Regions from separate parts of the Pantoea sp. SGAir0184 genome, predicted to be linked through region 1. Evidence: predicted binding sites of a transcription regulator. Region 1 holds the regulator's gene; the other holds the start of a gene.
The links. Region 1 encodes PurR, which represses purine synthesis genes. Its sites were predicted from a motif close to CANGCAAACGTTTGCNTG; they were not measured.
Positions count from the first base shown of each region.

Region 2: the regulator PurR is predicted to act here: its motif matches at 4,662-4,679, upstream of pyrC (dihydroorotase).

Region 1 is NZ_CP028050.1:2,384,490-2,393,868, reverse strand. Features, by position in the region: gene C1N60_RS11220 (MATE family efflux transporter) at 1-1,335, opposite strand, end outside; gene C1N60_RS11215 (riboflavin synthase) at 1,534-2,187, shown strand; gene cfa (cyclopropane fatty acyl phospholipid synthase) at 2,236-3,384, opposite strand; gene punC (purine nucleoside transporter PunC) at 3,695-4,897, opposite strand; gene punR (DNA-binding transcriptional activator PunR) at 5,007-5,918, shown strand; gene purR (HTH-type transcriptional repressor PurR) at 5,915-6,940, opposite strand; gene C1N60_RS11190 (cytochrome bd-I oxidase subunit CydH) at 7,214-7,303, shown strand; gene C1N60_RS11185 (C40 family peptidase) at 7,360-8,151, opposite strand; gene C1N60_RS11180 (Grx4 family monothiol glutaredoxin) at 8,518-8,850, shown strand; gene rnt (ribonuclease T) at 8,904-9,379, opposite strand, start outside.
Region 2 is NZ_CP028050.1:2,629,540-2,636,709, reverse strand. Features, by position in the region: gene C1N60_RS12510 (YceI family protein) at 1-197, opposite strand, end outside; gene C1N60_RS12505 (cytochrome b) at 199-771, opposite strand; gene solA (N-methyl-L-tryptophan oxidase) at 1,056-2,171, opposite strand; gene bssS (biofilm formation regulator BssS) at 2,278-2,532, opposite strand; gene C1N60_RS12490 (hypothetical protein) at 2,820-3,089, opposite strand; gene dinI (DNA damage-inducible protein I) at 3,234-3,479, opposite strand; gene pyrC (dihydroorotase) at 3,548-4,594, opposite strand; gene C1N60_RS12475 (lipoprotein) at 4,813-5,376, opposite strand; gene grxB (glutaredoxin 2) at 5,492-6,139, opposite strand; gene mdtH (multidrug efflux MFS transporter MdtH) at 6,229-7,170, opposite strand, start outside.

The sequences.
Region 1 (9,379 bases):
ACGCTGCAGACGACGGATGCGCCAGATCATCATTACCGCTGCCGACGTCAGACCGACGATAAATCCGCACCAGAAACCGGCCGGCCCCAGCGGTGCCACCACCCAGTCGGTCAGCGCCAGCACGTAACCCACCGGCAGCCCCAGCACCCAGTAGGCGATCAGGGTAATAAAGAAGATCGAGCGCGTGTCCTTATAGCCGCGCAGGATACCGCTGCCGATCACCTGAATCGAATCCGAGAACTGGTAGATGGCCGCCAGCAGCATCAGTTGCGCCGCCAGGGTAATCACTTCCGGATTAGCGGTATAGAGCGCGGCAATATCGTGGCGGAAGGTCACGGTAAACAGCGCGGTGATCGCCGCCATGGTGATACCCACGCCCTGACCGGTCCAAGCGGCGATGCGGGCCTGTTCGGCCGAGCCCTGGCCCAGACGGTAGCCGACGCGAATGGTGGTGGCGACGCCGAGCGACAGCGGCAGCACAAACATCAGCGAGCTAAAATTGAGCGCGATCTGATGACCAGCCACTTTCACAATGCCGAGCGGCGACACCAGCAGCGCTACCACGGCAAACAGCGTGACCTCGAAAAACAGCGCCAGCGCGACCGGTAATCCCAGCGTGAACAGGCGCGTCAGGATGGCGCGAGATGGTGGCGACCAGCGGCTATGCATGCGGATATCGCGCATGGCCGGCATGCGCTTCAGCCAGAAGCGCATCACCAGATACATCACCCAGTAAACCGACGCGGTGGCGACGCCACAGCCCACGCCGCCCAGCGCAGGCATACCGAAATGGCCGTAAATAAACACATAGTTCAGCGGAATGTTGGTCAGCAGGCCGAGGAAACCCAGCAGCATCGCCGGCTTGGTCTTCGACAGCCCTTCACACTGATTACGTGCCACCTGGAAAAACAGGTAGCCCGGTGCGCCCCACAACAGCGCGTGCAGATAACCTTCTGCTTTGGCCGCCAGCTGAGGATCAATGTCATGCATGGTGTGAATCAGGTAGCCGGCGTTCCACAGCACCACCATAATCAGCAGCGCCACGCCCGCCGCCAGCCAGTAACCCTGGCGCACCTGTTCTGCGATGCGTTCGCGTCGCCCGGATCCGTTGAGTTGCGCAACGGTTGGCGTCAATGCCAGCAGCAGACCATGACCAAACAAAATGGCGGGAAGCCAGATAGAGGTGCCGACAGCAACGGCGGCCATATCCGTGGCGCTCACCGCACCGGCCATAATGGTATCCACAAATCCCATCGCGGTCTGTGCCACCTGAGCAAGGATGACCGGGATCGCGAGGGCCAGCAATTGACGCGCTTCTGTTAAATACTTCTGCACGTATCACCTGCGTAATTTAAGAAGAGAGCGGGGCGGAATCCCCAAAGAATGCGCGACCTAGTGTAGCGGTAGCCCGCACTTCCGCCAAACATTGATCGCATTTGGCTGCGCCATTTGTGTAAAGTTTGCGCGCCGGCAAATTAAACCTTGCGGCGCAAGCTGTGATAAACTGCCACAAACTTCGCAGAGGCTGAAATTATGTTTACCGGAATTGTGCAGGGCACGGCAGAAATTGTCGCCATTGAAGAAAAAGAGTTGTTCCGCACCCACACCGTGCGCTTGCCTGCTGAGCTGCTGCCCGGCCTGGCGCTGGGCGCCTCGGTAGCGCACAACGGGTGCTGCCTGACGGTGACCGCCATTGACGGCGATCGCGTCAGCTTCGATCTCATCAAAGAGACGCTGCGCATCACCAACCTCGGTGAATTACAGGTTGGTGACATCGTGAATATTGAGCGCGCCGCGAAATTCAGCGATGAAATTGGCGGACACCTGATGTCCGGCCATATTATGACCACCGCCGAAATCTGTAAAATTATCCAGTCAGAGAATAACCGCGAAGTGTGGTTTAAATTACAGGACGCTGAGCAGATCAAATATATTCTGCATAAAGGATTCGTCGGCATCGATGGTATCAGCCTGACAGTCGGTGATGTCACCAAAAGTAAGTTCTGCGTGCACCTGATCCCGGAAACGCTGGAGCGCACCACGCTGGGCGCGAAGAAGCTGGGGCACCGGGTCAATATCGAAATCGATCCGCATACCCAGGCGATTGTCGACACCGTTGAACGTGTGCTGGCGCAGCGTGATGCCGCGGCCGCGCTGGTGGCACAAACGCTGCCGGACGCGGAGTAATCGCGAATAAAAAAGGCGCGGTAAGCGCCTTTTATCCTGGCTCGGAAATTAACGCGCCACGCGCAAACCGCCTTCGGCGCCGCGGCTGAAAACTACCTGCCACAGCTGAATATCCCGCGCGCGAAACGCACCGGCGCAGGCGTTGAGGTAATAGCTGAACATCCGTTCGAAACGCTCGCCATACTTCTCTGCCAGCTGCGGCCATGCCGCCTGAAATCGCTCGTACCAGGCCATCAGCGTGGTGTCATAATCCGCGCCGAAGTTGTGCCAGTCTTCCATGATGAAGTGGGATTCGCTGGCATCGGCGATCTGCCGTACCGACGGTAAACAGCCGTTGGGGAAAATGTATTTATCGATCCACGGGTCGACGTTCATGTCGGTTCTGATCGCCCCAATGGTGTGCAGCAAAAACAGGCCTTCCGGTTTCAGGTTACGATCAACCACATCGAAGTAGGTGGCATAGTTTTTCGGCCCGACGTGTTCGAACATGCCCACCGACACGATGCGGTCAAACTGCTGGTTCAAATCACGGTAATCCTGCAGCAGAATGGTCACATCCAGACCGGCACAGCGCTGCTGCGCCATTTTCTGCTGCTCGGCAGAGATAGTCACGCCATGCACTTTCACCCCGTAATGACGCGCGGCGAATTCCGCCAGTCCGCCCCAGCCGCAGCCGATATCAAGTAGCGTCATGCCCGGCTCAAGCTGCAGCTTGCGGCAGATCATATCCAGCTTGTCCTGCTGTGCCTGCTCCAGCGTTTCCGCGCTTTTCCAGTAGCCGCAGGAGTACTGCATAAACGGATCGAGCATCAGTGAAAACAGGTCGTTGCCAAGATCGTAGTGCTCTTTACCAACAATCCAGGCGCGTTTCTTTGACTGCAGATTGGTGAGGCGCGCCGCAGCAATGCGCAGCGTGTCTTTAAAATGGTGCGGTAACTGCTTATCCAGATGATGTTTCAGCACGCGGTGGAAGAACATATCCAGACGTTCGCACTCCCACCAGCCGTCCATGTAGCTTTCACCGAGGCCCAGCGATCCCTCCTGCAGGACCCGTTTGAAAAAATCCGCATGTCTGACCTGAATATCCCAGGGGCGTGTGCCGTTGATGTGAATGTCCGCCCGCTCCAGTAATTCATGGGCGATACGAAACCATTGGTTTTCTTCAAGGCTCACTTCTTCTATACACGATGAACTCATAGCTTCTCCATCACCTTTCCGATTTGAACCTGAGAAAAAGAATAGTCAAATTCCTCAGGCCTGTGAGAGAACTCACGGAAAATCCGTGCGCCAGATAGCCGACGTATTACAGAGGTATGAATCTGAATAGAAATGTCTGCCACAACTCCGGAGGTGAATATCGTGCAGACGCCATCCCAGCGACAGTGTCGCTAAAAAATACGCTCATTATGTTATTGATTTGTTGCAGAAATGCTGACCTACTGAGTATATGCTCACGCAGGTCAGTATTCAATGGCTTATCGTTAGTTTGCTAACGATAATCGTTGCCTTAGCAATTATCTTCGCAGGGACGGGAAGCGTGAGCAATATCACTTTGTGCGCTGGCGCTGCGCTGCCACAGGAAACCGGCCCAGGCGAGGATCACTGTCGCCACCATGACCAGCGTAGTATGTAACAGCGCCTGCTGCAGACCGGCGGAAACAATCAGGCTGGCGAGGAAGCATAAGCCCAGCTGCAGCAGATTCTGCAGGCCGGCCGCTTTGCCGGTGGCCTGCGGGAACGGGGCGAGGGCGCTGGACACCACAATCGGGTAAATCGCGCCATTGGCCAGCGCCATGCCGCAGAACGGCAGCAGCAGAGCCACCAGCGGCGGCGTAGTCATCAGCGCCACCGCAAACAGGCCCAGAATGCTTAGGCTGTAAATCATCAGCAACCACGGCAGCAGCTGCGCACCCTGAAAGCGATTCAGCAGTGCGCGACAGCTAAATCCGCCCAGCAGGAAGGCGATGGTCTGCGGAATATAGCTCAGGCCAATGTCCGCCGGGCTCAGACCCGCGGCGGCGAGGATAAACGGCGAGCCGGTCAGCCAGGCGAAGAAACTGGCGGAGCAGGCCGCATAAATCAGTACGTTACCGCTGTAAATACGCGTCGCCAGCAGCGTCAGCCAGCCCGGCTGTGGCGCGCTGTCGTGGCGCGCACGCGGCGCGCTGGCCAGTTTCAGCGTGCCGAACAGCAGCACCAGCGTCACCAGCGTGAGCGCGACGAAGATGGCGCGCCAGTGAAAATGGGCCATCAGCCAGGCGCCCAGCAGCGGCGCCAGCGCCGGTGACAGCGCCACCAGCGGCATAATCGTGGCAAACACTTTGTTGGCTTTGGCCTGCGGATAGCGATCAACCACCAGCGCCTGCCAGCTCACCGCTGCGGCGCACACGCCTACCGCCTGCACAAAACGCAGCGCCAGCATCAGCCAGACGTTAGTCACCCACAGCATGGCAAGACAGCTCAGCGCAAACAGGCTCAGGCCCGCCAGCAGAATGGGTTTACGGCCGAAGCGGTCCGACAGCACGCCCCACAGCACCTGCGCACAGGCAAAGCCGCCCAGAAACAGGCTCAGGCTGGCGCTGATGGTGCCCGGTGCGGAAGCAAAGTCGCGCTGCATGGCGCCGAAGGCGGGTAAATACATATCGGTGGCCAGAAAGCCGAGCATGCTCAGCACGGCAAGGTAAGGCAGAAATCCTTTGGATGACAGCATGGTTTTTCTCATTCGGCAGGTTGAACGGCGGGGAGTGTAAAAGGGTGCAGCGGGCTTTGTGAAACGCTAATATTTGCAGGGTGCTGTTAAAATTTTTGATGGGAAAACTATGTGGTCGGAATATGCACTTGAGGTGGTGGACGCGGTAGCGCGCACCGGCAGTTTTAGCGCGGCGGCGCAGGAGCTGCACCGCGTGCCCTCTGCCATCAGCTATACCGTGCGCCAGCTGGAAGGCTGGCTGGCGGTACCGCTGTTTGAGCGGCAGCATCGCGAAGTGGTGCTGACGGCAGCAGGCGAGCATTTTGTGCGTGAAGGGCGTTCTGTTATCAAAAAAATGCTGGCCACGCGCCGCCAGTGTCAGCAGCTGGCTAATGGCTGGCGCGGTCAGCTCAGTATCGCGGTAGATTGCATCGTCAAACCGCAGCGCACCCGCCAGCTGGTAAAGGATTTTTACCGCCATTTCCCCGATATGGAGCTGATCATCAGCTACGAAGTATTTAACGGCGTGTGGGACGCGCTGGCTGATGGTCGTGTCGATGTGGCGATTGGCGCCACCCAGGCCATTCCGGTCGGCGGCCGCTTCGCCTTTCAGGATATGGGCGCGCTCAACTGGCGCTGCGTGGTGAGTCCGCAGCATGCGCTGGCCCACAGTCCGCAGCTGGACGACGAAACCCTGCGCGCCTGGCCGTCGCTGGTGCTGGAAGATACGTCGCGCGCGCTGCCGCGCCGCATGACGTGGACGCTGGATAACCAGCGGCGGCTGGTGGTGCCGGAGTGGGAAACCGGGCTGGATTGCCTGCAGGCTGGATTGTGCGTGGGCATGGTGCCGGGACACCTGGCGCGCCCGCTGCTGGACAGCGGCGCGCTGGTGGAGCTGGCGTTGCCGCAGCCGTTTCCGGACAGCCCGTGTTGCGTCAGCTGGTCTGAGCAGCGCGCGTCACCGGCGCTGGCGTGGTTACTGGAATATCTGGGCGATGCGGAGACGCTGAACCACGAGTGGCTCAGCGAGAAGGTGGCTTAACGGCGGTAATCGCGGAACGGGCCATCGGCCACGGAGCGGCGCTCAATCAGCGTGGGCTGCACTTCAATGGTCTGCGGCTCTTCGCGTTTGCTGGTGATGCGGTCCAGCAGCATCTCCAGTGCCTTTTCCCCCAGCTGCGCTTTCGGCTGGTGCACGGTTGTCAGCGCCGGGGTGAAGTAGCGCGCGTTGCGCACATTGTCATAGCCAATTACCGAAATATCCTGCGGCACGCGCAGTCCCATCTCGTCGGCCGCGCAAATCGCGCCCATCGCCATGATATCGCCGCCGCAGAACACCGCCGTCGGGCGCTGTTTCTGGTTCAGGATCTGCTGCATTGCCTGATAACCTGACTCCGGTTCGAAGTCACCCTGCACAATCCACTCGGGACGGACGCTGATGCCCGCTTCCTGCATCGCCTGCAGAAAACCCGCATGACGGCCGCCACCGGTGTTGCGCTCCATCTGGCCAGGGATAGCACCGATATCGCGATGGCCGCGCTCAATCAGGTATCGCCCGGCGAGGTAACCGCCGTGGAACGCATTGTCCTGCACGGTATCGGTAAAGTCCCCGCGCGATTCGCCCCAGTCCATGACCACCATCGGGATATTGCGGTTCTCTTCCAGCATCTGCAGCAGATCGTCGGGATATTCGGAGCACATGACCAGCAGGCCATCGACGCGCTTTTGCGCCATCATTGACAAATAGGCACGCTGTTTTTGCAGATCGTTATGCGCGTTGCCAAGAATCAGCGTGTAACCACGCTCAAAGCAGTGATTCTCCACGGCTTCAATAATTTCGGCGAAGTAGGGCGCTTCGCTGGAGGTCGCCAGCAGGCCCAGCGTCTTGGTGTGATTCACCTTCAGGCTGCGGGCCACCGCGCTCGGTGAGTAGTGCAGCGCTTTAATCGCTTCCCATACGGCGTTACGCGTCTCTTCCGCGACAAAACGCGTTTTGTTGATGACATGCGAAACCGTGGTGGTTGAGACCCCGGCGCGTTTCGCCACATCTTTAATGGTTGCCATGAAAATGGTACTCCTGGGCTTATCGCAACTTACTGATAAGTATATTGTTAAACGTTTGCGTCTGCTAATGGTTTTGCGCCCTGAATATCAGGGCTAATCTGCTTAATCGGGCAGGAAAACATCCTTCAGCAGGCTGTCAATGCAGCATGCGCTAAATCTGTTGCGCAACGAAAGGCGGCGATTCTAGCAAGCCGGGGCGGATAACACGAGATTTTTGCCCATCACTGTGCGAAAATTATTTAACCATGCAAACTGTGTGACTAAGGAGTTGTGATGAGTACCGATTTAAAACTGGCATTGACCACCACCGCCGCTGCTCTGCTGATGATTATTGCCTTTAGCTTTACCGCCATTCTGCATTAATAAAAAAGCCGGTGCTGCTGAACAGCCACCGGCTTTTTTGTTGCGCAACGCTGAGCTTAGCGCACGGTTTTCGGCGTCATCATACGGCGTGCGCCAACGTAATGCTTCTGCCAGTAATCCTCGCCCAGCGCGCTAATCTGGATATCCTTACCGGTGCGCGGAGACTGAATGAATTTACCATTGCCCAGATAAACCCCGACATGGTCGGCGGTGCCGCGGTTGTTGATGCGGAAGAACACCAGATCGCCTTTCTCCAGCATCTCGCGCTTGATCGGCGCGGCGTCGCGCAGGTGATACATCTCATTGGCGGTACGGGGAAATTTAAACTTCACCAGATCTTTGTAGGCGTACCACACTAAACCACTGCAGTCGAAACCGGTGTGCGGTGAGGTGCCTCCCCACTGATACGGTTTACCCAGCTGGCCCATCAGTTTCGTCATCGCGGTTTCACGTGCTTTTTGATAGCGCAGGCGGTGGGCTTTGCTCATTTTAATGCCGCTCAGCTGCTGCACTTCATCATCAACGGCAACGTCACGCGATTTTTTCGCCAGCCGCTGATGACCATATTTTTTCGCACTGAGCTTAAGTGAGGATTTGCGCTGGGTGGTGTGCTGAAGTACCGTTTCGCTTTTGTGCTGTTTTTTCAGCCTGAACTTCTGTACCGACGTCAGGCGTGACTTTTTGCTGGTGGTTTTCACCGGGCGTCGTTTGCGACGCTCATCGTCACGCGCGTTCTTTTTCTCCGCTTTCTGCAAACTGGCATTAACCGGCGCATGCGGAGAAGCCGCCGCCACATTAAAGAACAGTTGGGCAAAAGCCAGTATGAAAAGCGTAATCAGTAAACGCATAGTCCGGTTACAGGTTAAGCCGTCGGCAGAAAGCCAGACCGCGGTAAAGTTAGAAAAATCTGATCGACGATCAGCACCGGGGCAATTCTAATCCACTTTTTTTGCAAAAGGTAAGGTCTTTTTCCATTAATCTGTCACGGTACTGAAAGTGGGGCAAAAATGAGCGATTTCAGCTGTTTAACCCAGCGGAATTATTGCTAATTATTAATTGATTAATGCTTATTAATGATATGAAAATGTTATTCGTGGCGCGCGAACTTAACAAACATGGCGATATGCGCCGGCTAAGGCAAAATCCCGTTTTCAGTCGCGGGGCGAAGTCGCTACAATAAACAAACACGAAGTGAAGGATTAAGGAAGGCAAAAATGAGTACTGTTGAAAAAATTCAGCGCCAGATCGCAGAAAACCCGATCCTGCTGTACATGAAAGGTTCGCCAAAACTGCCAAGCTGCGGTTTCTCTGCGCAGGCGGTACAGGCGCTGTCTGCCTGTGGTGAGCGCTTTGCGTACGTAGACATTCTGCAAAATCCGGATATCCGCGCTGAGTTACCGAAATACGCCAACTGGCCAACTTTCCCGCAGCTGTGGGTGGATGGCGAGCTGGTCGGCGGCTGTGACATCATCGTTGAGATGTTCCAGCGCGGCGAACTGCAACCGCTGATCAAAGAGACCGCTGAGAAGCACAAAGAAGCAGAATAAGAAAAAGGCCGACAGCAGTGTCGGCCTTTTTTTTGGCTGCGGTCTGACGGGCCTCAGGCTGAGGCATCGTCTTCGGCCGGCTCTTCACTCACCGCCAGCGGCCAGCCGCCGAGGCGTTTCCAGCGATTTACCAGTTCGCAAAACAGCGTGGCGGTCTGTTCGGTATCGTACAGCGCCGAGTGCGCCTGAGTGCTGTCAAAATCTATCCCCGCCGCTTTACAGGCCTTCGCCAGTACCGTTTGTCCCAGCACCAGCCCGCTCAGCGCGGCGGTGTCAAAGGTGGCGAACGGGTGAAACGGGTTACGCTTCATGCCGGTGCGCTCTGCCGCCGCCATCAGAAAATTATGATCAAAGGTGGCATTGTGCGCCACGATAATCGCCCGGTTACAGCCGCTGTCTTTGGTGCCTTTACGCACCATTTTGAAAATGGCGTGCAGCGCCTCATATTCACTCACCGCGCCGCGCAGCGGATTGCTGGGGTCGATGCCGGTAAACGCCAGCGCTTCGGGATTGAGAATCGCCCCTTCGA
Region 2 (7,170 bases), 240 kb from region 1:
TTGGCTTCATCAAAGGTAAAGCTGCCATCAAAATCTTTAAAGCTGCCGTACAGCCAGCTGTAGCCAAGATGCTGAATGCGGAACTGGACAAACGCGTGCTGACCCTCTTTATCAAACTTATACTCAGCCGCGCTGGCACTCAGGCTGGTCGAAAAGAGGGCAGCGGCGCTGAGCGCCAGCAGGGTTTTCCTGATCATATTACTTTTCCTTTTCAGAGGTTAAGGGGATGCGGTAACCGAGCATCCGTTTCAGCGTCATGTCGCGATCGACAAAATGGTGTTTCAGCGCGGCCAGGGTGTGCAGGGCAGACAACAGCACCAGAGCCCACGCCAGCCATAAATGGACCTCACCGGCGACATCGGCCTGCTCACCCGCGCCGCTAAACAGTGCCGGTACCTCAAACCAGCCAAACACTGAGACCGGCTTGCCGTCTGCGGTAGAGATTAGATAGCCGCTGATCAGCAACACCAGCAGCAGGCCATACAGCAGCCAGTGCGCAGTATGGGCGGCACGGCGTACGTGCGGCGAGTAACTGTTGAGCGGTGCCGGCGGCGGCGATATCACACGCCAGCACAGGCGCAGCAGCAGAGCGCCAAACAGTAAGATGCCGATGCCTTTGTGAATCTCAGGGGCGCTGTGATACCAGCCGTCGTAATAGCCAAGTCCGACCATCCATAAACCCAGCGCGAACATACCGTAAATCGTCAGCGCCATCAGCCAGTGCAACGCAATGGTTAACGCACCGTAATGCCGTGGAGAATTACGCCACATAGTTAAGCCGTTATCAGGAAATAAGTGGTAATGAGAATCTACAACCTGAAATAGAAAATCAATCGTCCTTACTTTTCTATAACTTTGAATTTAGGGGTTCGATATATATGGCGAAAGGCTGGCGGTGTAATTCAATAATTCTGAATAGATAAGCAAAAAGCAGTTTTAGCCCTGGCGGCAATGGGTATTGCTTCACCAAATGCGCCATAAACGCGGGAGGAAAGTAAATCTGTGTCAGGAAAGGTCAATAACTGCCAGTGCGCTCCGCACCGGCAGCAACAAAATCAGGCAAAACGCGTAAGTGAGAAGGGCGTGAGGTCAAAGGAGAACGGTTTATTCTGCGCAAATTCGCTGGCCAGTTCACCCAGCACGCTGGCGAATTTAAACCCGTGGCCGCTCAGGCCGGTGATAATCAGTCGGTCAGGCTCGCCGGGCAGGGTATCGATAATAAAATCTTCATCCGGCGTGTTGTCATAGCTGCAGGCTTCACCATGCAGGCACACGCCTACGCCTGGCAGAAACTGGCGCAGGAAGCTAAAGGCTTCGTTACCGTCAGCGGCGATGCTGCCGAACGGTTTGCGGTCCGCTGGCGTCTGCATCGGCTGACCGCCATCGTGGCGTCCCACTTTCAGGGCATTATTGTCTGCCGGGAAGCCGTAGAAATGGCTGCCATCCGGCATCTCTACCGTAAAGCCGGGGAACTGGTTATTTTCGCTGTAGCGCCCATCGGCCTGATACCAGGCAAACACCTTGCGCACCGGCGTAACGGGCAGATTGTCCACCAGCTGACTGACCCAGGTGCCGGCGCTGATCAGTAGCTTGCGCGCGCGGAATACGCCATCGCTGGTGGTGACCTGCTGCAGATCGCCCTCGCGGCCAATCGCGCTGACCGGGCAGTTAAACAGCTGCGCGCAGCCAGCCTGTTCCGCCAGCTGCACCCAGCTGCGCACCGCCTGTTCGCATTTCAGGAAGCCAGAGTTGGGCTCAAACACGCCGACGTAGCCGTCCGGTACGCTAAGCTGCGGCCAGCGTTTACGCACCTCATCGGCCTGTAACACCTGCACCGCTAACTGCCAGCGGTTAGCACTGTCGATTACGTTGTGAATGAAATCCGAGCTGGCCGGCGCCAGATTAAGAATGCCGCTGCGGTGCATAATGCGTTCGCCGCTCTGGCGCTCCAGCTCATCCCATAACGTCTGGGCGCGCAGCACCAGCGGCACGTAGCGTTCACCTTCGCCGTAAGCATGACGAATCAGGCGGGTTTCGCCGTGATGCGTCCCCTGGCTGTGGGGCGGGTGCGCGCTGTCGATCATCAGCACCGACAGGCCCGCCTGGGTTGCGTAGAAACCCGCGGCAGCTCCGACGGAACCACTCCCCACCACAATCAGATCATAAACCATGACGACATCACTCCTGCAAAACGGCGATTTTTTTCAATAGCATATCAAAAGAGTGCGCCCATGAAAAAGGCACCCTGTAGGGTGCCTTTTCACGCGATGGTGATGATTAGTGCTTGCGATTATCGCGTAGGTATTGCTCAGTGGACTCGATCTTTGCAATGCCAGCTTCGAGGATAGAGATAAACTGTCTGGCTACGTCAGTTGTCAGCCAGTATGTTGGGCCCACGTCAGCTTCTTCTTCTTTCTGGTCCTGCGATGATAGCGAGTGCAGGCGGATCATCATGGCGTCATAGCTGTCAACGGTGCTGATATCCCATCCCACCAGCGGATGGGTCTGGATGACGTCTTTACTTCTGTCCATTATAACCTCCTTATTACTCGTTAAACGAAGTGCTTTCGAGGTTCAATGCGTCTGTATCTTGCACTAGCGAGATAATTATAACATGGAATTAACAGTACAGTAGTTAAAAAGTGTGGTGACTAAAAACACAGCAAAATAAAAGCAGCCAAAAGCCGGTTTTAAACGAATAAATAAACGCCTTACGCAGCTGGGTATTTATTGTCGCAGCGCAACGTGTCGTCATACCGATTATCGGCATCTCAGCATTAAAACTTTAACGGGCTGAACGCCAGGGTAAAAATCTGAAATTATCCCTGCGACTCGGCAGGCAACTGCCCTTTGCGCCGGTGGATCTCGTCCGCCAGCCGGGCAAAATGCTGCTGTAACTGAGCGTCATGATTTTGGTTTTGCGCTTCGAGCGTCAGATTGTGGGCCAGCAGCTGGCTGGCGCGATCGTCCAGACAGAAGGTCAGTGTGGCAAAGGCATTTTCCAGCACGGTCAAACGGCGTTGCTGTTCAGCAATGAAGGCCAGTAATTCTCCAAACGTCATCGCCTCTTCTGGTTTTTCAGTAGTCATGTGCAACACACCTCCTGTAAGCACGACGAGGCAAGAATAGGCCATCGTTTAATCAGAGTCTAGCTGGCGCGGGTTTTTCTGGCGAGCGGGAAATAAAAACAAAAAAGCCGGGCGGCGGGCCCGGCAAAAACGGCACAGTGGCGGTTAATCGGTAATAAACCAGTCGTCAGCGCTTTCCCAGGTTTCCTGCAAAATATCGCTGATGCGGTCGCGTGATTCTTTACAGCCGCCAAACACGCTGAGCTGGTTACCACCGGCATAGCGCACTTTGACGTGATGATTGTCGTCGGGAAAATCGCGGGAGATACGGCGAGTGAGTTCAGCGCTCAGTGCATCCAGTGCACCGGCGGGAAGGGGCTGAGTCTTTGCTACGGTAATTTCAACACGCATAAACGCCTCCGGGATAATATACTGGTTATTTGTACAGTATAAAATTCCCGAAGGCAAGCGGCAGATGATTATTCTTTGATGCGCCAGTTAAGGGTTTCACCGGCGAGGAACGGAACCAGCTTATCGTCAGCGACCGTGATGCTCTCCTGCACCGTCCACGGCTCACGTACCAGCGTCAGGGTACCGTCGTTGAGCGGCAGGCCGTAGAACCTGGGGCCGTTCTCAGAGCAGAAGGCTTCAAAATGCTCCAGTGCGCCAAGCTCTTCAAACACGGTCAGATAAGCGGGCAGCGACGTCGGCGCATTAAATACGCCGGCACAGCCGCAGCTGGCTTCTTTCAGATGGCGCAGGTGCGGTGCCGTGTCGGTGCCCAGGAAGACACGACGGTTGCCGCTTGCCACCAGGTTACGCAGCGCTTCCTGATGAATGTTGCGCTTCAGAATGGGCAGACAGTAGAGATGCGGGCGCACGCCGCCCACCAGCATGTGGTTGCGGTTGAACATCAGATGCTGTGGCGTAATGGTCGCGCCAAGCAGTTCATTGCCGGCGGCCACATACTCCGCAGCTTCCTTCGTGGTGATGTGTTCCATCACCACTTTCAGGCCCGGGAACTGCTGGCGCAGCGGCTGCAGCACGGTTTCGATGAAGCGCGCTTCACGATCAAAGATATCAATGTGCGCATCGGTGACTTCGCCGTGCACCAGCATCGGCATACCGATTTCCTGCATGCGCTCCAGCACGCTGGCAATTGAGGCAATGTTGGTGACGCCATGGCTGGAGTTGGTGGTGGCGTGTGCCGGATAGAGTTTTGCCGCCGTAAAAATACCGCTGCGGAAGCCGCGTTCGATTTCGTCCGCATCAAGCGAATCGGTGAGGTAACAGGTCATCAGCGGCGTGAAGTGATGCTCAGCAGGCAGCGCCGCCATGATGCGTGCGCGATACGCTTCGGCAGCCGCAACGCTGGTGACCGGCGGAACCAGATTTGGCATGACAATCGCACGACCATTCACCGCGCTGGTATAGGGCAGCACTGCATTGAGCATCGCGCCATCGCGCAGGTGGATGTGCCAGTCGTCAGGGCGGCGAATCGTGATTTGCTGGGGTTGGGCTGTCATTCAAAAAGGCTCCGGCTGAGGTGAAAACGAAATGGCTCGTTTAGGCCGGGGACTAATCATAAGGGGGCGGGCAACCGTTTGCACGGGATTTTGCAGTGCGGGAGAGAAATAACCGCAGGCGCGGCAAATTGCGTAGCAGCGTGGCAGGCGCGGGCAGAATCATGCCGGCATCCTGCCACGCTATGCATGGCCGCCACTGAGAACGGCCGCTTGCAACGTTAATCGGTAAACGGAATCACCAGCTGGCCAGGCTTCACTTCCAGCCCTTTAGCCAGTTTCTTCGCCAGCGCCTCGCCTTTGCTGCGGTCGGCGCTTAGCACGTAGGCGGGTTTTTCATTGAAATAGCGCTTGAGGGATTCGTTCAGATACGGCGTAAGGGTTTTCATGATCGACGCCATCTTCTCAGGTTGCACCTGTGCGTCGACGATTTCGAGGTCCTGCAGATAAATGGCGCCCTGCTGCGCGTTATACACCGGTTGCGCTTTCATCTTCAGCTGCATTTCGGCCTGCTGCGGACCAAACAGCGAGCTGACGTTGATGTTGGCTTTACCAGACAGCGTCACTTTGCCGGGTTCTTCACGACCAATCTGGCTGCTCAGGTCGGTCAGTACAATATGGGCATTCACCAGCCCGGACACGCCGATGTCTTTCTCGTAGTTGTTGCGCTTTTGCAGCGCCTGATTCACTTCCTGCTCGCTGATGGTGTATTGCGTCAATTGGTTACAGCCGCTGAGCAGCACGGCAAAAAACAGGGCAAACAGCCCGGGAAACGCCTTCTTCATCATTTCTTCTTCCTGGTTGATACGGCCAAACAGCCTTAAGCCTGCCTGATTCAGGGCCAGGTGTCACCAGGAGAGAGATGAGAAACGCAGCCGCGCGCTTCTCATCACAGCGCCATCAGGCCGCAATCGACGACAGCAGATTCACCTGCGTCTGTTTCGCCATATTATCGCGGTAGTCGGCGACGCGGCTCGGCCATTCGATACCGGAAACCAGCGTCAGCGAGCGCAGCAGCGGAAAGAGATGAATGTCATCCTCAGACAACTCGCCGTTCACCGCGTTGGGTTTGACGATCAATTTATCCAGCTGGCGCAGATCATCACTGATATTTTTGATGAAACCCGGGGCATGCTTACGCAGTTCGGCAAAGTCACCGAGGCTGGCCTGTTTCTTTTCGCGGAAGTAATCACGTGCTTCGGGGGTGGCGAATTCAGCAAACGCGGCCTCGGCGATGCGCGGCAGCAGCAGCTTGTTGATGTAGCCATTGACCCGTCGCAGCCAGTCGGCGATGGCGGGATTTTGCTTGCCGGTCAGCAGCGGCTGGCGATCCTGATTATCGACAAAGCGCACAATATCCATGCTCTCCGGCATCGCACTGCCATCGGCTTTTTGCAGAATCGGCGCCATTTTCTGGCCAATCAGCTTTTTCGGCGTTGCTTCATCATCATTGAGCATCACAATCAGCTCAACCGGCAGGTTTTTCAGGCCAAAAATCATGCGTGCTTTGACGCAGAAAGGGCAGTGATCGTAGATGTAAAGTTTCATCCCGTTTCTCCTGTGATTCTCAGGGTGACGGAGGTCACCCTTTTTCCGGACGTGCGGGAAGTATGGAAGAGAACGCCTGAACCGGCAAACTAGCTGCTGAAGATCGCCGGTGCCACCTGGCGCGGCTGGAACTGCCACCACAGCGCCAGCAGCGTGATCATACCGACGGTGCTGAGCAGCATCCACGGCAGCTCCGGCAGGGCCAGCTGCTGGCCCATATCGAACATCCAGCCGCCACCGGAGTAGCCAATCAGCCCGCCAATCGCCAGGCCGAGCCGGCTGAACCCCATGTAGCTGCCGCGTGCCCGGGCGCTGGCCAGGGACGCACTCAGGGTTTCACGCGCCGGTTCAGCGATGATCGATCCGAGATAGAAGACGGCGATCAGCAAAAACAGCGACGGCAGCGAATCGGTCATGCCAACCGGCAGCAGGCTGAAGGTCATCAGAAACAGCCCGGCCATCAGGCGCGTCTCGAGGCGGAAGCGCTTTTCACTCCAGCGCGCCAGCGGATAGAGCAGGCTGAGTGACAGCAGCGCTTCAATCGCATACATCCACTTCACCGCCGCCGGTGCGCCCGCCACCTGATTGACCATGACCGGCAGCATCAGCATCACCTGCACGGCGAGAATGTAATAGCCGGTCAGGGTAAAGACATACAGGCGGAAACGGCGGTCGCGCCACACGCGCTGCATTCCCTCGCGCATGGCGATACGCTCCGTAGAAATGCGCCATGCTGGCAGCCACACGGCGTTAAAGATGGCGGCGACGACAAACACCGCCGCACCGACCCAGCACACCAGACGGAAATCCCACGCCAGCAGCCAGCTGCCAATCAGCGCGCCCAGCACCGCGCCGGCGCTGTCCTGCATCATCAGCAGCGAAAAGAAGCGTCCGCGCTCGCGTGCCCGCACCAGTTTCACCACCAGCGCGCTGCGTGGCGGATCGAACAGCGTGCCGCCCAGTCCGGACAGCAGGCAGGCCAGCCACAGCAGCCACGGCTGATGCGCCAGCGCCATACAGGCGAAACCGGC